DNA from 3 places in the Paenibacillus medicaginis genome. Region 2 is predicted to be linked to each of the others. Evidence: riboswitches for the same ligand, from Rfam matches in the RefSeq annotation. Region 2 holds a riboswitch; each other region holds the start of a gene.

Region 1 (7,360 bases), on a different contig from region 2:
CATATTGCACTTATTGAGGCGGATTGGCTATATGTCGAGGTGCTTGAAGCCACCGAATATGAACCGGAAATTCGTTCTCTATTTCTGCAGGAGGACAGGTCGGAGGACGGCTCCCTGGTTCATGTGGAAGGCCAAACCCTGGAGCAGCATCTCCATCGTCTGCAAGCGGTCCGCGACAGGCTGCTCTTTCATTTTAAAGGCATGGACATTACGGACTGGAGAACCCCAAGGCAGCTTGAATCCTATGATGTGGCTCCTGAATGGGTGATTTATCATTTGGTGGAGCATGAAGCCCATCATAGAGGGCAAATCTTCGAGCTTTTGCGGAATTTGCAGCCGGATCGGGTAAATGGTTAATAACATAAGGAGAGAAGGGGTGTTATGCTGAAACTGGTTGAAGCGGTGATTGAGGATATGGACAAGCAACTTGAGCGGATCGTGAAAAGCATGGAACCGCTGGATGATTCACAGATATGGAGCAAGGCCAGGGATACAATGAACAGCATTGGAAATCTATGTCTCCATCTGGCAGGCAATGAGCGCATGAATTTGATCAGCGCCATTGGTGGTGGGCCGTTTACCCGGGAAAGATCGAAGGAGTTCACTACAGAAGGCGGCATATCCAAGGAGGAACTGATCCGCCATCTGACGGATACAAGAGCGGAAGCGAAGGAAATACTGTCCCGGCTTACCGAAGCGGACCTGGACAGAGAGGTGGCTATCCATTACGGGCTGGAGGATTGGAACCGGATGCTGCGAGTGCAGGCCGAGGAGGACGAAACCCACGAGATCAAGGTGATTGGCAAGCTGCTCGTTGCCGTCGCTGCACACTATGGGTATCATGCGGGGCAAATCGTGCTGCTTTCCAAGCTGCTGAAGGATACGGGAGAGCATATAACAGGACAGTATCATTGAAAATGCAAAACCGCCTGCAGTGGGCGGTTTTCACATTTTTTTGTATATGTTCAATGCCTCGGAGAGGAACTTTGTGTCATAACCCGTTTTCTGGTGAATTCTAGTACACCATTGTTCTATAGATTCTGCTTCAGGCTCGTTGAATAATCCTTCGGTTGTGCTCAGAAAGCTTTCCCAGTCATAAAACTCCCAATGGGCGGTTTCATTTTTATAGGGAACCCTGCATTCCAACAAAGGCTGCTTCTGAATCGTATTTTGCGAGATTTCGGCTTCTTGCCAAAACTCATGGATCGGGATGGGGGCAAGATGAAAGCTTTGCTCGCTGCTCTTTCCGTTTGGCCTATGGTATAGAACGGTGAACAAATCACCAGCCGATTGCACTTGTATCTCTGCCGCAGGAAAGTGGCCCTTTAATCTCTCTTCAGTATAATCTTCACTATCGGCATCTAATAGCACCGGATTGAGCCACTGATCTCCCAAATCGCAATAATAGCGGTGTCCGTCCTCATTTTTCGCAATAACGGCCACATTCGCATCCTCTGTTCCCATATCATGGCCGACCGGATAGGCTTCAATTCCCTCTTTTTCAAACTCATGCAGCAGCCACAATGCGAGGTCAAAGCAATTGCCCGTAATGCCATACTGCTCGCGATGCTCCTTCATTAGAGCTACTTCCCTTTGTTTAGCCCCGGCGGTCTGTTGAAAATACCATGCTTTGGTTAAGGTTTCCATCGGGAAATGATCGAATTTTCTCCATACGCTTAAAATATCCTTGGTAGCAAAAATACGCCATTCTCCTCTCACAGGGGCCCGTATTCAAAGGGACTGCTTCTCCCAACGGGAAAGAAACAGTCCTTGTTTAAATACCATTATACAACTTCCCCGGTAGGGACGTCTTTGTCTTTTCTGGCGAGCAGCAGACTCCAGCCTGTCAAAATTACAGCTCCGACCACCATTAGACCGCCGATCCATGAGGTGTGAATAAGTCCTGGGCCGTCCACAATCAGGCCGCCTAAGTAAGCGCCAAGGGCGATCCCGCCGTTAAAGGCTGCGATATTGATTGCGGAAGCGACATCCACAGCTTGTGGCACAAAACGCTGGGCAAGGTTCACGACGTACACCTGAAGACCAGGCACATTCATGAAGGCAAACAGGCCCATCAGAATAATCGTAGCCAGGCCGGCCACTTTAAATGGGGCTGTGAAGAACAGAATAAACAGGACCACCGCCTGAATAATAAACATATACAGCAGCGCCGAAAGCGGCTTGCGGTTGGCGGCCTTGCCGCCGATGATGTTGCCGATGGCAATCGCAAGGCCATATAGAAGCAGAATGAAAGCTACGGTTGTCTCTCCAAAGCCGGTAATATCATGCAGCAGGGGAGACAGATAGGTAAAGACGACAAAGGTGCCTCCGTATCCGAGAGCCGTAATCAGAAAAGCAAGCAGCAGCCGTCCGTTGGTAATTAGCTTGATCTGATCCCGTACCGGAGTTTTGCCTCCCTTCCGCAGATTGCTTGGAACGAGAATCAAGTTGGCGATCAGGGCCATAATACCGATCACTGCTATGGTTATAAAGGCTGCACGCCAGCCCAGTTGCTGTCCGAGAAACGTGCCAAAGGGCACACCGGTAATCGTGGCCACGGTCAAGCCGGAGAACATGATGGATATGGCACTTGCCCGCCGATTTTCCGGCACAAGGTCAGCCGCAATGGTTGAACCGATGGACATAAATACGCCGTGCGAGAAAGCGGAAATGACCCGTGCCGCAAGCAGTATGCCGATTCCACTAGAGAAGGCTGCAAGTGAATTGCCGGCAATGAACACGATCATAATCCAGATCAGTAGCGTTTTTCTTGGTATTCCTGAAGTTAGAGAGGTTAATACCGGAGCGCCGAAAGTAACGCCTAATGCATATAAGGTGACCGTTAATCCGGTCATGGTTACAGATATATTCAAGTCTTCAGCGATAAGGGGAAGCAATCCCACGCTGATGAACTCCGTTGTCCCGATCGCAAAGGCACTGATGGCCAAAGCCAGCAGCGACAGAGTACTGCGTTTATTGTCCGACGACATGTTCAGTTCCACTCCTATTTTTATATTTTAGCCGGCCGGCAAATGCTATTATGGATGCTTCGCGTGAAAAAGAATAGTACGTACTTTGAAGTACTATAGGTACTTCCAGGTACCTATAGGAAGGGAGCGGGAGGAAAGAAGACGCAGATCACGGAAAAAGCCGGAGTCCTGAGTTACAGGAATCCGGCTCTTCCGTGTGCAGATGATTTAAGTGCATGTTCCGAAGCAGCGGCATTAAACCTCGACTGCTTGACTGTCTTGTTCAATATGCTTTTCGCCCCATGCGCACATGGCATCCAGGACAGGCTTCAGGGACCAGCCGTAATCGGTCAGGGAATACACCACCTTGGGCGGAACCTGCTCGAAGATTTGCCTTTTCACAAGTCCATCCTCTTCCAGCTCCCGCAGCTGCTGTGTGAGCATCTTCTGCGTAATACTAGGCATCAGCCTTTTCAGCTCGCTGGTCCGTTTGTCGCCTTTATCCAGATGACACAAAATGACTGCCTTCCATTTGCCGCCCATCACCTCAAGCGTTGCTTCGACTGGGATATTGTAAGCCATATGTTTACCTCCTGAAAAATGAATGATAAGTGGGATACTTTGGTTTTTATAGAATCTGAACGTGTATAGGTTCTTTCAGAAATGTACATATCCATTAAGGAACTACAATCTATGATAACACTACAATAGAAAAAGTAAACAAGAGTGATGAATAGCGTTTTTTGCGGTAAGATGTCGAAAAAACAGAAAAAATATATTATATTATTTTAAGTGGAGGATCCACCATTTATGTCAAGGGCAAACTTGCCGAAAGGCAAGGACGCAAAGCTGCAGGCCTAAGGATGCAATTAGGGATCTATGGCGGCTGAGCTACCTTAAATTCGGAGGGAGAAATAACAGGGTGAGCAGTATTTATCAATCGGATGTGGAATTTGTATACAAAAGTAGAGAAATCAAGCTTGAGGAGTGCCGAATTACTTGCGAAACGGGGACAAGGCCTACGATTGGCGATTTTGCTGATAAGTTCAAAGAATACGGCGTGGAGACGAGACTGTATGATTTATACAGCATGACATTTAAACCCGTTGACCCGTTGAATACAGATATCATATCGATCCGGGTGCTCCGGACATTCCAAATACGTTAATGCTTAAAGCACTGGAGGGATTTCTTCCGGTGCTTTTTCATTTGCCAGCGGTCTTCAAAAGATCTTCACAAGTTTAGGTTAAACAGGAATGGTGAAAGTAATAAGCAAGGGGATTCTTACATATTCGGAGTGGTATAATTCCGGTATAACTTGGGCGACGGAGGGACATGCCTTGAAAACCGTTCTGGTGGTAGATGATGAACAGAAAATTCGCGAGGTCATCGCTTCTTATTTGCAGAAGGAGCATTATCACGTACTGGAATGTGCAAGCGGTGAGGAAGCGTTGGCTGTACTGCGCAGCCAGCGGGTTGATCTGCTCATCTTGGATCTGATGCTGCCCGGCATGGAAGGGGAGACCGTCTGCCGGGAGGTGCGCAAATTCAGCTCCATACCGATTCTCATGCTGACCGCAAAAGTAGCCCAGGTGGATCGCATCAGCGGATTGTCCATCGGAGCAGATGACTACATGATCAAGCCCTTCGATCCGAATGAGGTGGTTGCCAGGGTAAAAGCAATTCTGCGCAGGACAGATGACTCGCAGCTTTTGGTGGATGTTATTTCATTTAATGGAGGGCACCTCCGCATTGATTCGCTGAAAAATCAGGTATACCACTACTCGGAGCCGATCAGCCTTACACCAAGTGAGTATAAGCTGTTGCTTCTGCTCGCCAAATATCCGCAGCGCCGCTTTCCGCGCGAGGAACTGGTCGACAGGGTGATGGGTCTCGGGTTTGATGGGGATATCCGCATTATCGATCAGCATGTCAAAAATGTACGGCAAAAGATCGAGCAGGATCCCCGCAATCCGCGCTACATTCTTACGGTGTACGGCTTTGGCTACCGGTTTGGCGGTGAGGACTGATGTTCAACCGGCTGTATATCCGGCTGGCCGTCACTATCGTCGGCATGGCTGCAGGCATTCTTGTCATGTTTGCTCTGGTTATTATGGCTGCCGCTCATTATCACATTTCCATGTATATGGAGCAGATGTCACTGGCAAGTAAAAGACTGTCTTCACTGATGGATCATCTGGAGAGCGCCCTCATTCAGTCGATTTGGCTGACAGGTTTGTTTTCGCTGCTGCTGGCGCTTATTATCGGGGTTTATTTTGCGAAACGCATCTCCCGCCCGCTGGTCCATATGAAACAGGCCGCCGAACGGATCAGCAGGGGCAGCCTGGACGTTCGTGTCAGCACGCAAGGCAGGGATGAAATTGCGGAGCTGGGGGCCTCCCTGAATCGGCTGTCCGAGCAGCTACAGAAACAGCAGTCGCTGCGCATATCCATGTCCCAGGACATCGCTCATGAGCTGCGCACGCCGCTGACGACGCTGAAGAGCCACATGAGGGCTTTGGAAGACAGGGTCTGGGAGCCAACACCTGCGCGGATTCACTCCTGTCTGGAGGAAGTGGAGCGTCTGATCCAACTCGTCAGCGAGCTGGAGGAACTGAATGTAATGGATTCGCCAGAATTCCAGCTTGCACGGAAAGAAGAGAGTCTGCGAATCGTTGTCGGAAAGGCTGCTGCACTGATGGAAGCCGCTTTTCTTGAGAAAGGGGTGCAGCTCTGGTACGAGGACATTTCAGATATCAGGCTGCTTATAGATGCGGACCGGATGAAGCAAATTCTTGTGAATCTGCTGACCAACGCCCTTCACCATACGCCTGCCGGGGGGACTGTCAGTGTCCGGGAACGTAGGGAAAAAGGGGCGGTGTGCCTCGTCATTAGCGATACGGGATCAGGGATTTCGACGGAGGATCTGCCGTATATTTTTGAAAGGTTTTACCGGGGGGACAAGTCGAGGAATCGGCAGACAGGCGGAAGCGGGATGGGACTGGCGATTGTGAAAAAGCTGGTGGAGGCCCATGGCGGTGAGGTGTGGGCGCAGAGTGATAACAGCGGGGCCCGCTTTTATATTCGGTTGCCCATGTGATATTTTCATAAAGTCTTCAGAGGTGATTCAAAAAGTCCATGTTTTGTTGCTTCATCGCAACGGAACATGGACTTTTCTGCTAAAGCGGGAAATCAATCGGGCACAACCCATGTCTCGTTTATTACTCCTTCGAGCCCGTGTTGGCAATGCCCTGCACATAATAGCGCTGCAGCGGAAGCAGCAGCACGACGGGGATCAGAATGGACAAGATGACGGCGGCGAACATTTCGTTCCAGTAGGTCGCGTATTCGGTGACGAAGTCGCTCAGCGCGACCTGAATCACTTTATACTCCTTGGAGCGTGTCACGATGAGCGGCCACAGGAACGATTCCCACTGCTGAATGAAAATAAGCAGGCTGGCGCTGACGGTGACAGGCTTGCACAAGGGCATGACGATATTTGCATACACCCGCAGCCAGGAGGCCCCGTCCATACGGGCCGATTCCACCAGGGACGTCGGCAGCTCCAGAAAAAACTGGCGGAACAGAAAGATGACGAGTCCGTTGGCGATGCCGGGAATGATGATGCCTGCGTAGGTGTCCACCCAGCCCAGACTGTTGACCAGGCTGTACAGCGGGATGGAAATGACCTCAAACGGAATCATGAAGGTGATCAGCACCAGCAGAAACAGCAGCGTTTTTCCGCGAAATTCGAAATACACGAAAGCAAACGCCGCCATGGAGCCAAGCAAAAGCCCGCCAAGAACGTTGACCGCCCCGACAAAAAAGGTGTTCAGAAAAATTCGTCCGAACCCTCGCTCCGCAAACAGCATTTGATAAGCGTCCAATGTAAAATTGGACGGCCAAAACGTTTTCCACGTAATCGGCGACATATATTTATAAATGTCCTCCAGCGGACGGAACGACGAAACAAAAGCAAACGCCAGCGGCAGCAGCACCAGCAGCGCCACAGCGATGTGTACAGCATACAGCAGCAGATGAGAACGGGTAAATCGGTTCACGTCGAAATCCTTTCTAGTGGGAGGTCCGCAGCCATTTAAACTGCAGGGCGACAACGGTCAGCGTAATCAGCAGCAAAATAACCATCATCGCGGACGATCTGCCCATATCGGAATATAGAAAAGCGTTGTTAAAGCTTTCAAGCATCAGCACGTTCGTACTGTTTTCGGGCCCGCCTTTGGTCAAAATGTACATCGGTGAAAACAGCAGGAAATTCGCCGTCGTCACGGCCACGACAATAAAGGTCAGCGGGCGTTTCATGAGCGGAACCACTACATGGACAAATTGCTTCCAACGGCTTGCTCCGTCCAGGGACGAAGCCTCCAGCAGCG
Region 2 (7,360 bases):
AAATGGTTAACGTATAATCTTTACCTTTTGTCAGCTCATCAGCTTTGACCGCTTCACCGTTTGCATTGATCTTGGTTGTGTACAGATGGAATGAGTCCTCGAGCAAGATTTGGTTCGCACTTGGATAATCAATAACTTTGGCGTTGGAAATTTGCGACTGGCCTTCATTGATGCGAATGGACCAATCGATTTTGTTTCCGTTTTGAGTGCCGTTTTTCTTCACATATTCGCCGCCGTGGGGAATCGCTACACTTGCGTTCCATGTGGCTGCTTTATCGCTGCCGTTCCACAACTCAGCCGTATTATCAATATTTTTGACAATCAAAGTGCCTTGCAGCGACGTTTTGAACTCGATCCAGTATGCGGTTGAAATCGGGCCGGTAAAACGAATGGACACTTGGTTTCCGTTCGCTGCGGATGGTTCCGTCACCTCATATTGAGACGCAGGAATTTGGACGCCCTTCGTAATCCCATTCCGTTCTCCTGTCAGCTTCATCTCGTATACCTTAACCGAATTCGGCACAAGCTTCTGCTCAAGCTTCAGAACATCCGTTACAACCGCTTCGTTTAGCGATTTGAGATTGTAGTTCATCTTGATGTTCCATGTCATCTCTTTGTTGACAGGATCGTAGCTGCCGTCTTTTCCTCCGTTATTTCTCGTATAATCGTCGGAAGAGAAGCTCGCATCCCGTTGAATCGGCCCTCTTGCCTCACCGTTCTCGCTCCATGTCATGATGGCTCTGTTCATGTAATCCAGCTTGCTGTTCTTCAGCCAGTCGATGTTAAATTTCGTTTGATACTCAATCGTATACGTGGTGTCAATGGTCTTGGAGAAATTAATTTCAAAACCGCTTCGTGCATTATCGTATTCGACCTTATAATCACTCGCAGGAACAACTTTCCCGACCGCTTTTACGATCACTGAATCCGGAATGAAATCGAGGCCGCCTTGTGGGAACGTATCCTTGATGACTACATTCTCCATACTGTACTTGCTGCCGTCCGGCTTTTTATCACCATTAACAGTAATAAGCCACTTCGCCGTTTTATTTGCAAAATCGACATTCGAGACGCCCTTCACCAAAGCGCGAATTCCTTGGGCCGGAGCGGTTACTTCCTTGGACGTATCACCCGATACGACTTTATTCTTCACCTGCTGCCCGTCAGCGCTCGTCCGGTCGACTGGCTTCGTTTGATAAACGATTGTATACGGAGAATCGATATCCCTCTTGAATTGCAACGTAAATCCGTTCGTACCTGTCGGTGTAAAGGTGTATTCATCCGGTGAAAGCTGATCTTCGGCCTTCGTCGAATTCCCTTTATACACCTTCAACGAATCGGTAACCAATGTATGAATCGCACTGAATTCATCCGTGATGACGGCTTGATTACTCGGAATCTTCTTCTCGTTGAAATTGTATTTCACGGTCCAGGTGATAATTCCGGTGTCCTTATCCTGGCGATATGACTTATCCAAAAACTTACCGCGGTCTACCGTTACCGTAGCGGTCGATTTGGCATCTTCCATCCCATCGCCAGAGAGTACAGCAGTGTTCTCAAAACGCGTTTGCTCGCCGGTAAGCTTCGTCGAATAACGAATCTCATAGGCTTTGCTGATCGTCTCATCCTGGAAAGCAAGCTCCAGTTTGGCACCGCCGTTCGTTTCGACTGTATACTTGTCGGCCCCTACCTTTTCGCCAAGGACCGTCGAGCCATCGCCGTTAACTTGCAGGCGGTACACCTCCACAGAGTCGGCGATAAGCTCCGAGCCTTCAGGCATCGTATCGGTGATGACCGCATGCTTGATTTTATCCAGCGACTTGTTGACCTGAACCGTCCAATCAATCCGGTCTTTGCCAATCGCTTTTCCCTGCTTATCGATCAGCTTTCCACCCTGCGGCTTCAGATTCACGATAACGGTCTGCACTCCGCTTTTTACCGGAATGGCGATGATGACTTCCGTGCTCCCCTTAATGGTTTCCTTCGTAAACTCGGTACGTATTTCCAGCTTGCCACTTACGTTAGAATGGCTCTCCACATAATCGTTGAAGGTCATGACAACCTTGCCGTTGCGATCAACTGTAAATCTGCCAACTTCGCCTTGACCGGCAACGAGCGGTGCTTCAATCTCCGTGAATACTTCAAACTGTGACGGCAGCTCGAAAGTAAATGTATCCCCATTCTTGTAGCCGTGTTCGTTCGAAAGCTCCCATTCGTAGCCGAGATTAACAGCTGCACCAATGTCCAGGGTGCTATCCGGATTGTATACCGCATCAATCACGGTACCATTCACGTCGGTTAACACGACTTTTGTTAAAATGCTGTCCGTATTGTTGACCGGCGCTGGTGGGATATAGACGTCATCCGTGACTCCAACGTCTCCCGTCTCTCCATACACGGATTCCTGCACGTTTGACGGTGCATCGGCCGCATTAGCATTGACCACACTGCCCGTCCAGGCGGATACACCAAACAGCGATTGAAGCAGAAGCAGCAGCGCCACAACGATTCCACTAACTTTTTTCTTCATAATCTCTCCCTCAGTCTCTACATCACCCTCGTAATGTTCGGTTCCGATCCTGCTGCCGTGCGCAAATCAGAGTATCTATACTCCATTGAATTGTATGCCGTTAAGAGACCTCCCAGTCCATCACCTCCGCATATTTCTAATGGCGCACAATTCATCGTTCCTGTTTTTCCCACCAGAACCAAATGGGCTTCTTGCATTATAACTGCCCGATCTCTACAATTTCTCTACAAACTCAAATAAGCCTTGGACATTTGTCCAAAGCTTAGATTAATTGTATTATATTTAGTAATATTTGGATACCGAGTAGCGAGCGGCATCCTTTATCATTTTGAAGTCGGCTCCTTTGGCTTTCCAGCTCGCATCGACCGTTGTATCAATGGTTACCCACTTCCCGTTCAAATAAACTTCATTCCAGGCGTGGTAAACATCGACGTATTCCGATGTTCCCATATCAAGCTTGGCCGGAATGCCGATGCTCCGCAGCATGGAAGCGAATAAGGAGGCATAATCGTAGCACATCCCTTTCTGTCCTGCAATCGTACGGTTGATATTGGGAAGGTAGTCCGTCAGATCACTGGTTGCAAGTGCCTTGTCGTATCTGATCGTACCAACAATATATTCATAAATAGCCTGCACTTTTTCCTCGTCAGATTGAGCAGACCGGGTCAGCTTCTTTGCAAGCTGAGCAGCCTTGTCCTGTTCGCTCCAATTGATATTTTGTACAGAGCCCAGAAACACTTTGCTATTGTTCGTCAGTTGAAGCGTAACGGGCGCTTCCTGAACGATTTTATATTTGGTACCGCTGATCTGTTCCAGTACGGTAACCATATAATCACCGTTGCCCATCTGCAGCGGAAATGCTTCCTGCCGTTTGTTCGGCGAAAGCATATATGTATATTTGTCCTGACCTTTTGCAATCATGAGCTTCGTCTTCATGCCGGCTTTCACGTCATATCGAATAACGATCACACCACGGTCCAGCTGTTCCAAGCCCAGCCAATTTTGAGATTGGGTAGCTTGTACTAATGGAGCCCACAATAATAACGCAAAAAGTCCTACAATCGCGAATATTGCGTTGCGCATACTGTAAACTCCCTTCGGTAGCCAGGCTGCCATTGACATAACGTCAAGAAGGCCCTGTAGCTTTGCGTCCCAGTCTTTCGACAAGTTTGCCGTTATCGTGCTAGAGTTTCCAGATTTCAATATTTTTTTATCCAAATTAGAAAACAAAAAAAGCGTCTTCTTTTCGGTAGCTGGCTGCCATCTGACATTATCGTCAATTAGGCCCTATAGCTTTGCGTCCTCGCCTTTCGACAAGTTTGCCGTTATCGTGAGTAGCTTTTGTGAGACTATCTTACCAGACATCTCTATTTCTATCAAGAGAAAATTTACAAGATTCATTGATTTCTGCGCCCATTCGATGATCTTTTTCGATTCTCTCTCAGACCATAAGAGCAAGAATGAGGACGAAATAATAAAGCCTCCTTGATAAAATGAGTTCACCAAAGCCAAGGAGGCAGAAAAATGTCGGTCATTCAGGAATTCAATAATCTCCACAATTCAGAGGATCTATTATTTTTGGGTAATGCCTGGGATCTTTTATCAGCTTTAACTTTAGAGAAGGCCGGGTTTAAAGCCATTGGCACAACCAGTTGGGGAATTGCCAACTCGTTAGGATATGCGGACGGAGAGTTAATAAATTTTAGTCAAAATCTAGCAATCGTCAAAACCATTGCAGAGAATGTAAAAATACCGGTATCCGCTGATATTGAAGCAGGGTACAGCGAAAAATTGGATACGATTATTAATCATGTATTAAAAACGGCAGATGCCGGGGTTGCTGGCATTAATATTGAAGATTCCTTGAAAAAAGAGAAGGGGTTAAGGGATATAAAGGATCATTGCAGCCTCCTGACACGAATGAGGAACGAACTGGACAATCACGGATATAAGGATTTTTATATCAATGCCAGAACGGATACTTACTTTCAATTGGAAAACCCGTTTAATGAAACGATCAATCGGGCCAAGGCATATGTTGAAAGCGGGGCCAGCGGTATTTTTGTGCCGGGAATAACGGAGGATGGTGAGATTCAACAAGCTGCTGCTCAAATCAAAGCACCGCTCAATATATTGTCTTTGCCTAACCTGACAAGTTGTAATAAGCTGAAAGAGTTAGGCGTGAAGCGCTTCAGCTTTGGAAATGCCCTGTCAGACAAAATTATTGCTTGTTTAGAAGACAATGCGGCTAAATTATTGGAATTACAGGATACAGCTCATTTATATGAGAACTAGATCAGGAAGGCAGGCGATGAAAGAATGACCAATATAAATCTTTCATTTGATGAGATGTGGGAGAAAATCATTGCCTGTGACCGGAAATATGATGGATTATTTTATACAGCTGTGAAAACAACGAAAATCTACTGCCGTCCTTCCTGCAGATCCCGAAAACCCAAAAAAACAAACGTTGAGTTTTACCATAATATCAGTGAGGTTGAACAGGCTGGCTATCGTGCATGCAAAAGATGCCAGCCTGAAGTTGAACATTCTCCTCACAGTGAATTCGTTAAAAGTATTACGACGATTTTAGTGAATCAATATAAACAAAATTTGAAGCTGAATGATGTTGCGGAACAGGTCGGTTTAAGCCCCTTTTATCTTGAAAGGCTATTTAAAAAAGAAACATCAGAGACTCCGCGTACTTTTTTGGAAAAAGTGCGCATTGATAAAGCCGTACAGCTTCTTCAAACGACCAATATGACAAATCTTGAAATTGGTTATGAGGTTGGCTTTCAAAGTCTCTCTAATTTTTACAAAGTGTTTCGAAGCTTAAAAGGCTGCTCGCCAAGCGAGTTTCGTAAGATGAGTAAAGAACTCTAACCGGCGGGCTGGAGAGCCTGTCCACCTTATATCTTGGAGGTCCCTATATGAGCAGACTGCATATATTAGATTACCAATCACCCATTGGAATGGTTGAAATACAAGGAACAGAGCAAGCGGTTTATTCTATCCTGTTCACAGAACGGGATCACATCGTAAATGCTGTCCATGACGCAACTCCCCGGGCTTTGAAGCTTTGCCATGATCAGCTTGATGAATATTTTAAAGGCACGCGCACGGAATTTACATTTCCTTATATATATGAAGGTACCGAATTTCAAAAAACAGTCTGGAATTCTTTGAAAACAGTACCCTACGCACAAACATGGTCCTACAAAGATATTGCTGTTTCTATTGGCAATGAAAAGGCCATACGGGCAGTCGGCAGCGCAAACGGTAAAAACAAATTAAGTATTGTCATCCCTTGTCACCGAATTATTGGTACAAACGGGAAGTTAACCGGCTATGCGGGCGGTTTATGGCGAAAGGAATGGCTTCTTAAGCATGAAAGCCGTTTGGAAAAAAGAAGTATCACTAAACCATTGTCCTAAAATTGGTATCAAGTGCAAGGATGAATACTTTTCTGGCCATAAGTGCATTTTAACCTTGACCCAATAGACGACGAACCATTGATATTAATCATGGTCTCATGTATAATTGGGTTAGATTCAAGGGGTCATTGGCAATCACTTCGGTGGTTAGGCGATGGCCTCTTTTAGTTTGAGCATATATAATCGAATGCCAGTAGCAACCTCCGCATTGAGGTACTTAAACTTCCTGCTCCAATCTCTTTCGCGACTTCAATTTTCCCCTTAATATATGCTTCGATCTGATCCCGAGCTAGCCTATGTATGTTGTAAGCGATGATGTCCTGTTCTTTTGGCTCTTTGAAGAATGGTATCTTAGCATTGTTACCCTGACTCGCAACATATCTAAGTGCAATTTCAGTAGGTATCTCGTTTTTATTAAAAATATAATCTTCCACATATGAAATTAAATCTGGTGTCCGGAATATATAAGTTGCATCACCTAAAGCTACTACAAGTTTCTCGTCACCTATTCTTTTTTCGAGCTCCTCTAATTGCTCTGGCGCAATCAACAAAGTATTTAAACTTCCTTTTTTTCCACTATCAACAATTAATTTTTTTATAACTTGCTGGAAACGCCTAACTTCTGAAGGAGATACCCCTTGGTTAATCTGAACAGTTTTCTCGTACAATTCAGTGAAATTGTCGGTTTGAATTACCGTGTACTCACACCCTAATTCTTTATCATATACCGTCCTCTCCAACAATTCCTGCATCCCTTCCACTCGATCAACAATAATTATCCGAGAACTCATTCTCTTTATTTCTGACGAAGTGAGCGATGTCGAAAAATCCTGAATGATTTTTCTAACATTATGTATTTGAAATTGCTTTTTTAAAAGGTGAGATTTGTGTTCGATATGCTTGTTGTTGCGTAAAGTTTTCAACTTCGATTTCCTGTGCATAAAATTTTTCATTAAACGAGGCCTCTATTATTGTTCCAGCCTCTATATTGGTATAATAAGCCACTTCACTATCGGTTGCAGATACATAACTTTCCCTGACTTTATTTCTAAGTTGATTTAAAAAAGCATAGAAGTCTGTTTCTATATTCAATTGTCGCCAAAATCGTTGAAGCAACTCCTCCCAGCTCGGAAAGCCAGCCAAGTACTTCTTGGATATACCTGAACCAATAAACACTACAGGATATTCGTTACTCTGTTTTAAAATGTCCAAAGAACTGCTCATAAACCAGCCTCCTTTAGGTGCAACAATTTTGTAGAATTATAATAATAAAATGTACTATACGACGCTCAACAAAACAAATAAAATTCCAGTTATTCAAATATACAAAGTCGTTACCGACATTTATGACACGGCTCGGCATCAGTTCTATATAATTATAGGGTATATAGCCAAG
Region 3 (7,360 bases), on a different contig from region 2:
GTTCGTCGCGAACTCTTCGGTTGTCAAGCGGCGTATTCAGTCCTACTACCAGCGGGATGCGGATGTTATTTTTCCGCCGATTAATACATCCCGCTTTGAGAGATCCTCTTGCATCGGAGACTATTATCTGGTCGTATCCCGTCTCATTTCGTACAAGAGGATTGATCTGGCCGTACAGGCTTTTAACCGCAACGGCCTGAAGCTGCTCATTGTCGGCGAGGGACCTGACCGGAAGCGACTGGAAGAGATGGCGAAATCCAATGTTCAATTTCTCGGCAGACTGGAGGACAGCGAGGTCAACAAGCTGATGGCAGAGTGCCGGGCGCTGGTCTTTCCGGGCATTGAGGACTTCGGCATCACCCCGCTGGAGGCCAATGCGGCCGGCCGGCCTGTCATAGCCTTTCAGGGGGGCGGGGCACTCGACACGATCATACCGTATTTGAACGGTGTTTTCTTCCGCAGGCATGAAGTAGAGGATGTGCTGGAAGCGGTGGAAGCCGTGGAAAAGCATGGGTGGAACGTGGACGACATTACACGGCATGCCCGTAAATTTGACGAAAACACGTTTAAGGAACAGTTCAAAAAGTATGTGGAGCAAGCCTATGTGAACTTTCTTAAAGGGGGATTGAAGCCATGATGAAGCTGGCTGTGATCGGAACGGGATATGTAGGTCTGGTATCGGGAGTATGCTTTGCCTTGAAGGATAACAAGGTGATTTGCGTTGATCTGGCCGAGGAAAAAATTAAAAAGCTGAAGCGGGCCGAGTCACCGATTTACGAGCCTGGCATCGAGGAACTGATTGAGCAGAATTTGCAGGAGCAGCGGCTTGAGTTCACTTCGAACCTGGAAGATGCGGTGCGTCGTTCGGATATCGTGATTTTGGCGGTCGGGACACCATCCCTGCCGAACGGGGAAGCCAATCTGCAGTACATTGAGCAGGCGGCGGCTGAGGTGGGCGCGGCGATGAACGGCTATAAGATCATAATGACCAAGAGCACCGTACCTGTTGGAACGAATGAAAAAATCCGTGAGGTGGTTGCACGGCATACCCGTCATGCATTTGATATTGTATCGGCACCCGAGTTTCTGCGCGAAGGCTCCGCGATCAGCGATACGCTTCATCCTGACCGCATCATTATCGGTATTGACAATCCTGCGCTGCGCGAGACGATGGTCGAGCTTCATCAGGATTTTACGGACAATATCTATGTAACGGATATCCGGAGTGCCGAGATGATCAAGTATGCCTCCAACGCCTTTCTGGCCACAAAAATTTCGTTTATTAACGAGATTGCTAATATTTGTGAAAAAGTGGGTGCTGACGTTACCAATGTAGCGGTTGGCATGGGCATGGATAAGCGCATCGGCTCCTCTTTTCTGCAGGCGGGAATCGGATACGGGGGTTCGTGCTTTCCCAAGGACACGAATGCCCTCATTCAAATCGCAGGCAATGTAGATTACGAGTTCAAGCTGCTTAAATCCGTAGTGGAGGTCAACGCTGATCAGCGCTATATGATGATTTCCAAACTGCGCGAATCTCTCGGGCAGTTAAACGGCATACATGTAGGGGTATGGGGCTTGTCCTTCAAGCCGAATACGGATGATATCCGGGAGGCGCCATCCCTCGAAATTGTGGAAACCCTGGTGAAGGAAGGCGCGTTCGTCAAAGTCCATGATCCGATCGCAATGGACAAATTCAGGGAGCAGTTTAATCATGAGTTGATTCAATGGTGCTCCACGCCTGAAGAAGCGGCGCTTGGCTCTGACGCCGTCTGCCTGCTGACCGACTGGGATCACTACAAACAGGTTGACCTGCGTATGCTGGGCTCCGTGCTGCGCAAGCCGATTCTCATAGACGGACGCAATGTATTCACTGAACAGCAGATCGCCGAATCCGGATTGGAGTATTATTCGGTCGGCAGACCACGCATGAGTGGGCTTAACGGCCTTTCGCCAAGCGTTGCAGGTGCAGTATAATATTAGTGACTAGGAAAAATTGTCCTTTTTAGGAAATTTACTTCATGGAGGGAGAGTGGAGTTATGAAATTGGTGCTTTTGTCTGGCGGTTCCGGTAAAAGATTATGGCCTCTGTCCAATGATTCCCGTTCCAAACAGTTTCTGAAAGTGTTGGAAAGCCCGGAAGGACATCCTGAGTCTATGGTGCAGCGTGTGTGGAGACAGCTGGGAGATACCGGAATGGCGGATTCCTCTTATATCGCTACTGGCAGAGCTCAGTTCGAAATGATTCAGAGTCAAATCGGGAGTGATGCCAGCATTATCGTGGAGCCTGAACGCAGGGATACCTTTCCGGCCATTGCGCTTACAGCCAGTTATCTGTACAGTGTCGCTGGCGCATCCCCGGATACGGTCATTGCGATCCTGCCGGTGGATCCGTATGTGGAGCAAACCTTCTTCCATACGGTGGCACGTATGGAATACACGCTGCAGGAAACGGGCGCCAATCTTGCTCTTATGGGTGTTGTCCCATCCTATCCGTCCGAAAAATACGGTTATATCATTCCGAAAGAAGGCTCGGCCGGAGCGGCAGGCTGCCTGCAGGTCAGTCATTTTCAGGAAAAACCGAACCGGGAGCAGGCTGAGCTTCTGATCGAGCGCAGCGCGCTCTGGAATTGCGGAGTTTTTGCCTTCCGTCTGGGGTATCTGCTGAAGATACTGGAAGGAAAGGGACTTCCGCTGAATTACGAAGAACTGCAGAAGCAATATCATATATTGCCTAAAATAAGCTTTGATTATGAAGTGGTGGAGAAGGAAGAGAACATTGTAGTGCTTCCTTATGACGGCTTCTGGAAGGATCTCGGCACCTGGAACACGCTGACAGAGGAAATGTCGCAGCGTCAGGTGGGCAAGGGAGTGATGACCGAGGATTGTGTGAATACAAACCTGATTAACGAACTGGACATTCCAGTTACTATTATCGGGGCCAGTGATCTGATCGTTGCGGCCAGCCCGGACGGCATTCTTGTAACCAACAAAGCGGAAAGCCCGCGGATCAAGGAAGTGCTGAAGGCTCACAATCAGCGGCCGATGTACGAGGAACGCCGTTGGGGGCATTACCGGGTGGTGGATTATGTGAAATATCCGGAGGGCAATGAAGTGCTCACCAAGCGGATTTGCATCGAGCAGGACAAAAATATCAGCTACCAGCTTCATCGGAAGCGGAGCGAAATATGGACGATCATCAGCGGCGAAGCGGAAGTGATTCTGAACGAGAAGCTGCATAAAGTAAAAGCTGGCGACGTGGTCCGTATTCCGGAAGGCACGAAGCACAGCATTTTGGCTGTAACCGATGTGGAACTGATTGAGGTGCAGACTGGTTCCGAACTGGTGGAAGAAGATATCGTTCGCTTTTGCATAGATTGGAACGACATCGCTTTGCATCAGTTCATTTCATAAGAAAATTCTATAATCTGATACAAAAACGCACAGGTTGCGTTTTTGTGCATATAAATGAAAAAAATGATGTAGTTTTACAGGTTATTTTGTAAAATATCCCGGAAAATTGGTTCTAGTATGAATCATATATTAATTTTTGGAAATTCCGAGTCGATATTCTAGGATAAGAGGGAGTTTCATAGCCTTCATAGAAAAATGGCAACCCTGCCGAAAGGCAGGTGTACGCAAAGCTAAAGGGCCTTACCCCTTAGAGGGCTGGCAGCCTGGCTACCGAGAGGGAGAGAATTGATGAAAACTTATTCTATGTATCGATTTTTTCAAAAATTGTTGCCTGTCATGCTTTTTTGTTCCCTGCTTCCATCGGGACTGTCCCGTGAACACTCTGCTGCCCAGGCTGCAGCAGCGCCGATTAATCCTGCTGCTTCAGCCGAGGCGCGCGAATTATATATGTATTTGTTCAATTTGGACGGAAGAGGAATGATTACCGGTCAGCATGATTATCTGGAAAGCCCTGATGAACTGAACATTGAGCTGAAGAACATCAGTGGGCAGTACGCCGGTCTGCACGGCTATGAGCTGGGTGCTGTTTCCAACCAGTCGACTGCGATGACCGAAGCCCAGCGCAGCAATGTTGTATATAGCGCCATGAATTGGCACAATACCGGCGGCATCGTTACGATGACCTTTCATCAGGCGCTTCCTGGTAAACCGTTGACCTGGTCCAATGTGCAGGCGAAGATCACCCAGGCGCAATTTAACAAGTATGTAACGCCAGGGACCAAGGAATATGCAAGGCTGATCGCAGATCTGGATCAGGTCGCGGTGTCCCTCGGCAAGCTGCGGGATGCGGGTGTGCCTGTTCTGTGGAGACCTTACCACGAAATGAACGGGGACTGGTTCTGGTGGGGAAACAAGAGGAACTTTGTTAAATTATGGGATATCATGTATGACCGATTTGTGAATGTCCACCAATTGAACAATCTGCTGTGGGTCTGGAATCCCAACGCTCCGAACGCTTGGGCTGCTCCTTATGCCAGTTCGTTCCCCGGTTTGTCCAAGGTCGATATTCTGGCTGCGGACATCTATGACAATGATTTCAGGCAGAGCTATTATGACGGCCTGCTGAATCTGGCTGGAAATAAACCGATTGCCATTGGCGAGCACGGTGAGATGCCTTCTGAGAGAGTGCTGTCGGCCCAGCCGAAATGGGTATACTCCATGACCTGGGGCAATATGCTTACACAAAACAATTCGAACCGTCAAATTTTTGCATACATGAATGAGGACAGAACGTTGACTAGGGATGAATTGATTGCCGACATGGCCGCTCCTCCTGAGGCCCCTCCTGTGGAGCCACCTGACTCTGCTCCTCCGGGAGCGCCGCCGGTCGGGGAAGAACCCGATCCGGAGCCTGAACCGGAACCTGTACCTGCCCCTGAGCCTGTTCCAGATACGGTAAACGAGGGACTGCACGCCGAATTCTTCAACAATATCAATCTAAGCGGGACACCTGTGCTTACACGCACGGATGCCAGGCTGGATTTCAACTGGCGCAGCTCCGCGCCGGATCCGGCAGTGCCTGCCGATCAATTCTCCGCACGCTGGACAGGCAAGGTAAAACCGGGGTACAGCGGTACCTATACTTTTACGACCATTTCCGACGACGGAATCCGAGTCTGGGTGGATGGGCAGTTGATTATTGACAGTTGGTTCAAGCAAAGCTGGACGGAACGCAAAGGGAGCATCAGCCTTACGGCAGATCAGCTCTACGACATCAAAGTGGAGTATTATGAAGGAACAGGTGATGCTATGGCACGCCTGATGTGGGAGAGCGGACAGGAGGCCAAAGCGGTCATTCCTTCAAGCGCTTTGTTCCATACTGCGGAATAGCTCTCTTGTTCCGGAGATGACTCTGTACAGAAAGTGTGGACAAGAACATGAAAAATGGGTTGGCGAACAAGTATGCATATTTGCTTTTGGGCTTGCTTGGCTTAGCTGTCTTGTTTTTGCTTCTGGGTTATGCGAACAAAAGCAATCAGGAAAATGACAAGACTGCGGCTACAACGTTATGGATGCTTGGCGTTAGTAATGATTCTTCCACCGAGTTCCAAGGAGGAACAGGTAAGGAATCCCTTACAGTAGACGTTAAAGCAGTGAGCGGAACGGCATTAAAGGCAGCGGGAGGTGCGGCGCAGGCCGTCAGGACCTCTTCCCCTGTTATTCAGCTTAACGGATCCATTCCTCCAGGGCTGAATGCCGAGACCCGTCCGGAGCTCGTGCTGGAGTATGAACTGGATACCGTTCCGGCCAACGGTGTGCGCTTTAATGTCCGCATTCTGGATGCCAGCAAAGCGGTGCCGCAGATGGCCGTATTTTCCAATCATCAGTTTTCCGGCATGATCCAGATTGCGGGCGTGGCAGGAACGGAAAGTCCGTATACCTTCAAGAGCAATTATCAATTGTATATCCCGAAAGAACAGCTGCAGACAGGGGTAAACCAGCTCAAGCTCCGGGTGGCCCGGTGCCTGTACTGCTCCGAGGCGGAGAATTCGAGTCTCTGGTGGACATGGGACAGCCTGAGTCTTGAGAAGCTTGCTTCCCCGGTTACTGAACCGATTCATGGCAGCTACATCCGCACGGGAACCAATGTAAACAATAACGAGTTTTATTATGATAAAGGGGCTACCCGTCATCTTCCGGCCGTGATGAAGTGGTTGGGGATCGCCTACAGCGGAAATATAATGCGGGTTACCTGTGCGAGCAACGTCGGCAACGCATGCTCCGATCTGGACAATTATTACAAGACCCTCAAGCAGTACAACATGCAAGCTGTTGCCCTGTACCTGTATACAGGCGACATCAAGCTGAATGCGGACGGTACACTGCCGGATTCAGCCAAACAGAAGTTAACTTCATATCTTCAAAATTACGGCCCGTATGTGCAGTTTTTTGAAGTCGACAATGAACCGGGGCTGTTCAACCGTTCCAAAGCGGTCAATCTGGCAGTAGCCAACTGGCTGAACAATGAAGGGAAGAAAATTGCCCCTCATATGAAAACAGTAGCTCCCGGATGGGCTTATTGGCCGGCATATTCCGTCAAATCATGCAAAAACCAGACAGGAGGCAAGCAACAGTGCGGCGATCCGGACGGATGGGAAAGGGATCCCAAGCAGCGCCTTGAACTGGAGAATGTGACGGATCTGACCAACGGCCACGCCTATGGTGAATCGTATGTGCAGGGACGGGGAGGCAGCTTTGTTGAAAACCTGCAGACCTTCAGCGGGTCCAGGGACGGGCTCAGCAAGACGATGCTGAACACGGAGTTTGGTACCTCCGACTCCCATACGGATAAACCGATTTATGGGGCGAACCAGCCACAGGCAGCGGTGTTCGACCGGATTATGCGGTCACAGATCGGATATGCCGATATGCTCGTCCAGCATGCCGCTTTCTACAAGGATTTCACTTTATTTGAGACAGGCTTTGATCTGAACAATCACAATCCTGCGAATACGAAAATTCATGAATTTGCAAGCGGCCTGGATTCACGCGTCGATATTATGAGACGTCTCAGCCTGGCATATGCCACTCATGGCAAGCCGTTGACCTATGAGGTGCTGAACAAGAGCGAGACCGCCGATAAAATGGTGTATGTGCGTGCGGTGGATACGTCCACACTTGATCCGCTGCCGGGGAGCGGTGCGAAGTCCAGCAAGCTGCTGGTCAATTTGGTGAACTTTGAACCGACAACCCAGCGCATTAAGGTCCGTGTAACGATGCCGAACCAGGGAATCTATCAGGGGGAACGTTTTGGGCCGGGGGCCACATATGCCGAGGCACAAAGCACATTATCCGGGCTGTCGGCTTCTCCAACCCTGGATTTTGAAGAGACGCTGGGGCCGGGTGAATCCGTCCAGTACATTCTGGCTCCGGTACAGGCGGTGGT

The links. Region 2 has a riboswitch for cyclic di-GMP ahead of ACE5LO_RS12975 (transglutaminase-like domain-containing protein). Riboswitches for the same ligand answer to the same signal wherever they lie in the genome.
Region 1: another riboswitch for cyclic di-GMP. It lies ahead of ACE5LO_RS15915 (hypothetical protein); the one in region 2 lies ahead of ACE5LO_RS12975 (transglutaminase-like domain-containing protein).
Region 3: another riboswitch for cyclic di-GMP. It lies ahead of ACE5LO_RS24330 (glycosyl hydrolase); the one in region 2 lies ahead of ACE5LO_RS12975 (transglutaminase-like domain-containing protein).

The regions. Positions count from the first base shown of each region.
Region 1 covers NZ_JBHIRY010000015.1:80,994-88,353, reverse strand. The annotation lists gene ACE5LO_RS15940 (DinB family protein) at 1-357, shown strand, start outside; gene ACE5LO_RS15935 (DinB family protein) at 382-915, shown strand; gene ACE5LO_RS15930 (hypothetical protein) at 946-1,578, opposite strand; gene ACE5LO_RS15925 (MFS transporter) at 1,785-2,990, opposite strand; gene ACE5LO_RS15920 (winged helix-turn-helix transcriptional regulator) at 3,225-3,551, opposite strand; cyclic di-GMP riboswitch class I at 3,778-3,868, shown strand; gene ACE5LO_RS15915 (hypothetical protein) at 3,892-4,137, shown strand; gene ACE5LO_RS15910 (response regulator) at 4,310-4,999, shown strand; gene ACE5LO_RS15905 (sensor histidine kinase) at 4,999-6,069, shown strand; gene ACE5LO_RS15900 (carbohydrate ABC transporter permease) at 6,191-7,030, opposite strand; gene ACE5LO_RS15895 (carbohydrate ABC transporter permease) at 7,044-7,360, opposite strand, start outside.
Region 2 covers NZ_JBHIRY010000011.1:10,234-17,593, reverse strand. The annotation lists gene ACE5LO_RS12980 (collagen binding domain-containing protein) at 1-2,530, opposite strand, end outside; gene ACE5LO_RS12975 (transglutaminase-like domain-containing protein) at 2,813-3,613, opposite strand; cyclic di-GMP riboswitch class I at 3,627-3,714, opposite strand; cyclic di-GMP riboswitch class I at 3,776-3,864, opposite strand; gene ACE5LO_RS12970 (isocitrate lyase/PEP mutase family protein) at 4,055-4,825, shown strand; gene ACE5LO_RS12965 (bifunctional transcriptional activator/DNA repair enzyme AdaA) at 4,850-5,413, shown strand; gene ACE5LO_RS12960 (methylated-DNA--[protein]-cysteine S-methyltransferase) at 5,461-5,964, shown strand; gene ACE5LO_RS12955 (hypothetical protein) at 6,129-6,704, opposite strand; gene ACE5LO_RS12950 (hypothetical protein) at 6,814-7,188, opposite strand.
Region 3 covers NZ_JBHIRY010000037.1:18,208-25,567, reverse strand. The annotation lists gene ACE5LO_RS24345 (glycosyltransferase) at 1-637, shown strand, start outside; gene ACE5LO_RS24340 (UDP-glucose dehydrogenase family protein) at 637-1,977, shown strand; gene ACE5LO_RS24335 (sugar phosphate nucleotidyltransferase) at 2,041-3,414, shown strand; cyclic di-GMP riboswitch class I at 3,602-3,689, shown strand; gene ACE5LO_RS24330 (glycosyl hydrolase) at 3,703-5,304, shown strand; gene ACE5LO_RS24325 (hypothetical protein) at 5,352-7,360, shown strand, end outside.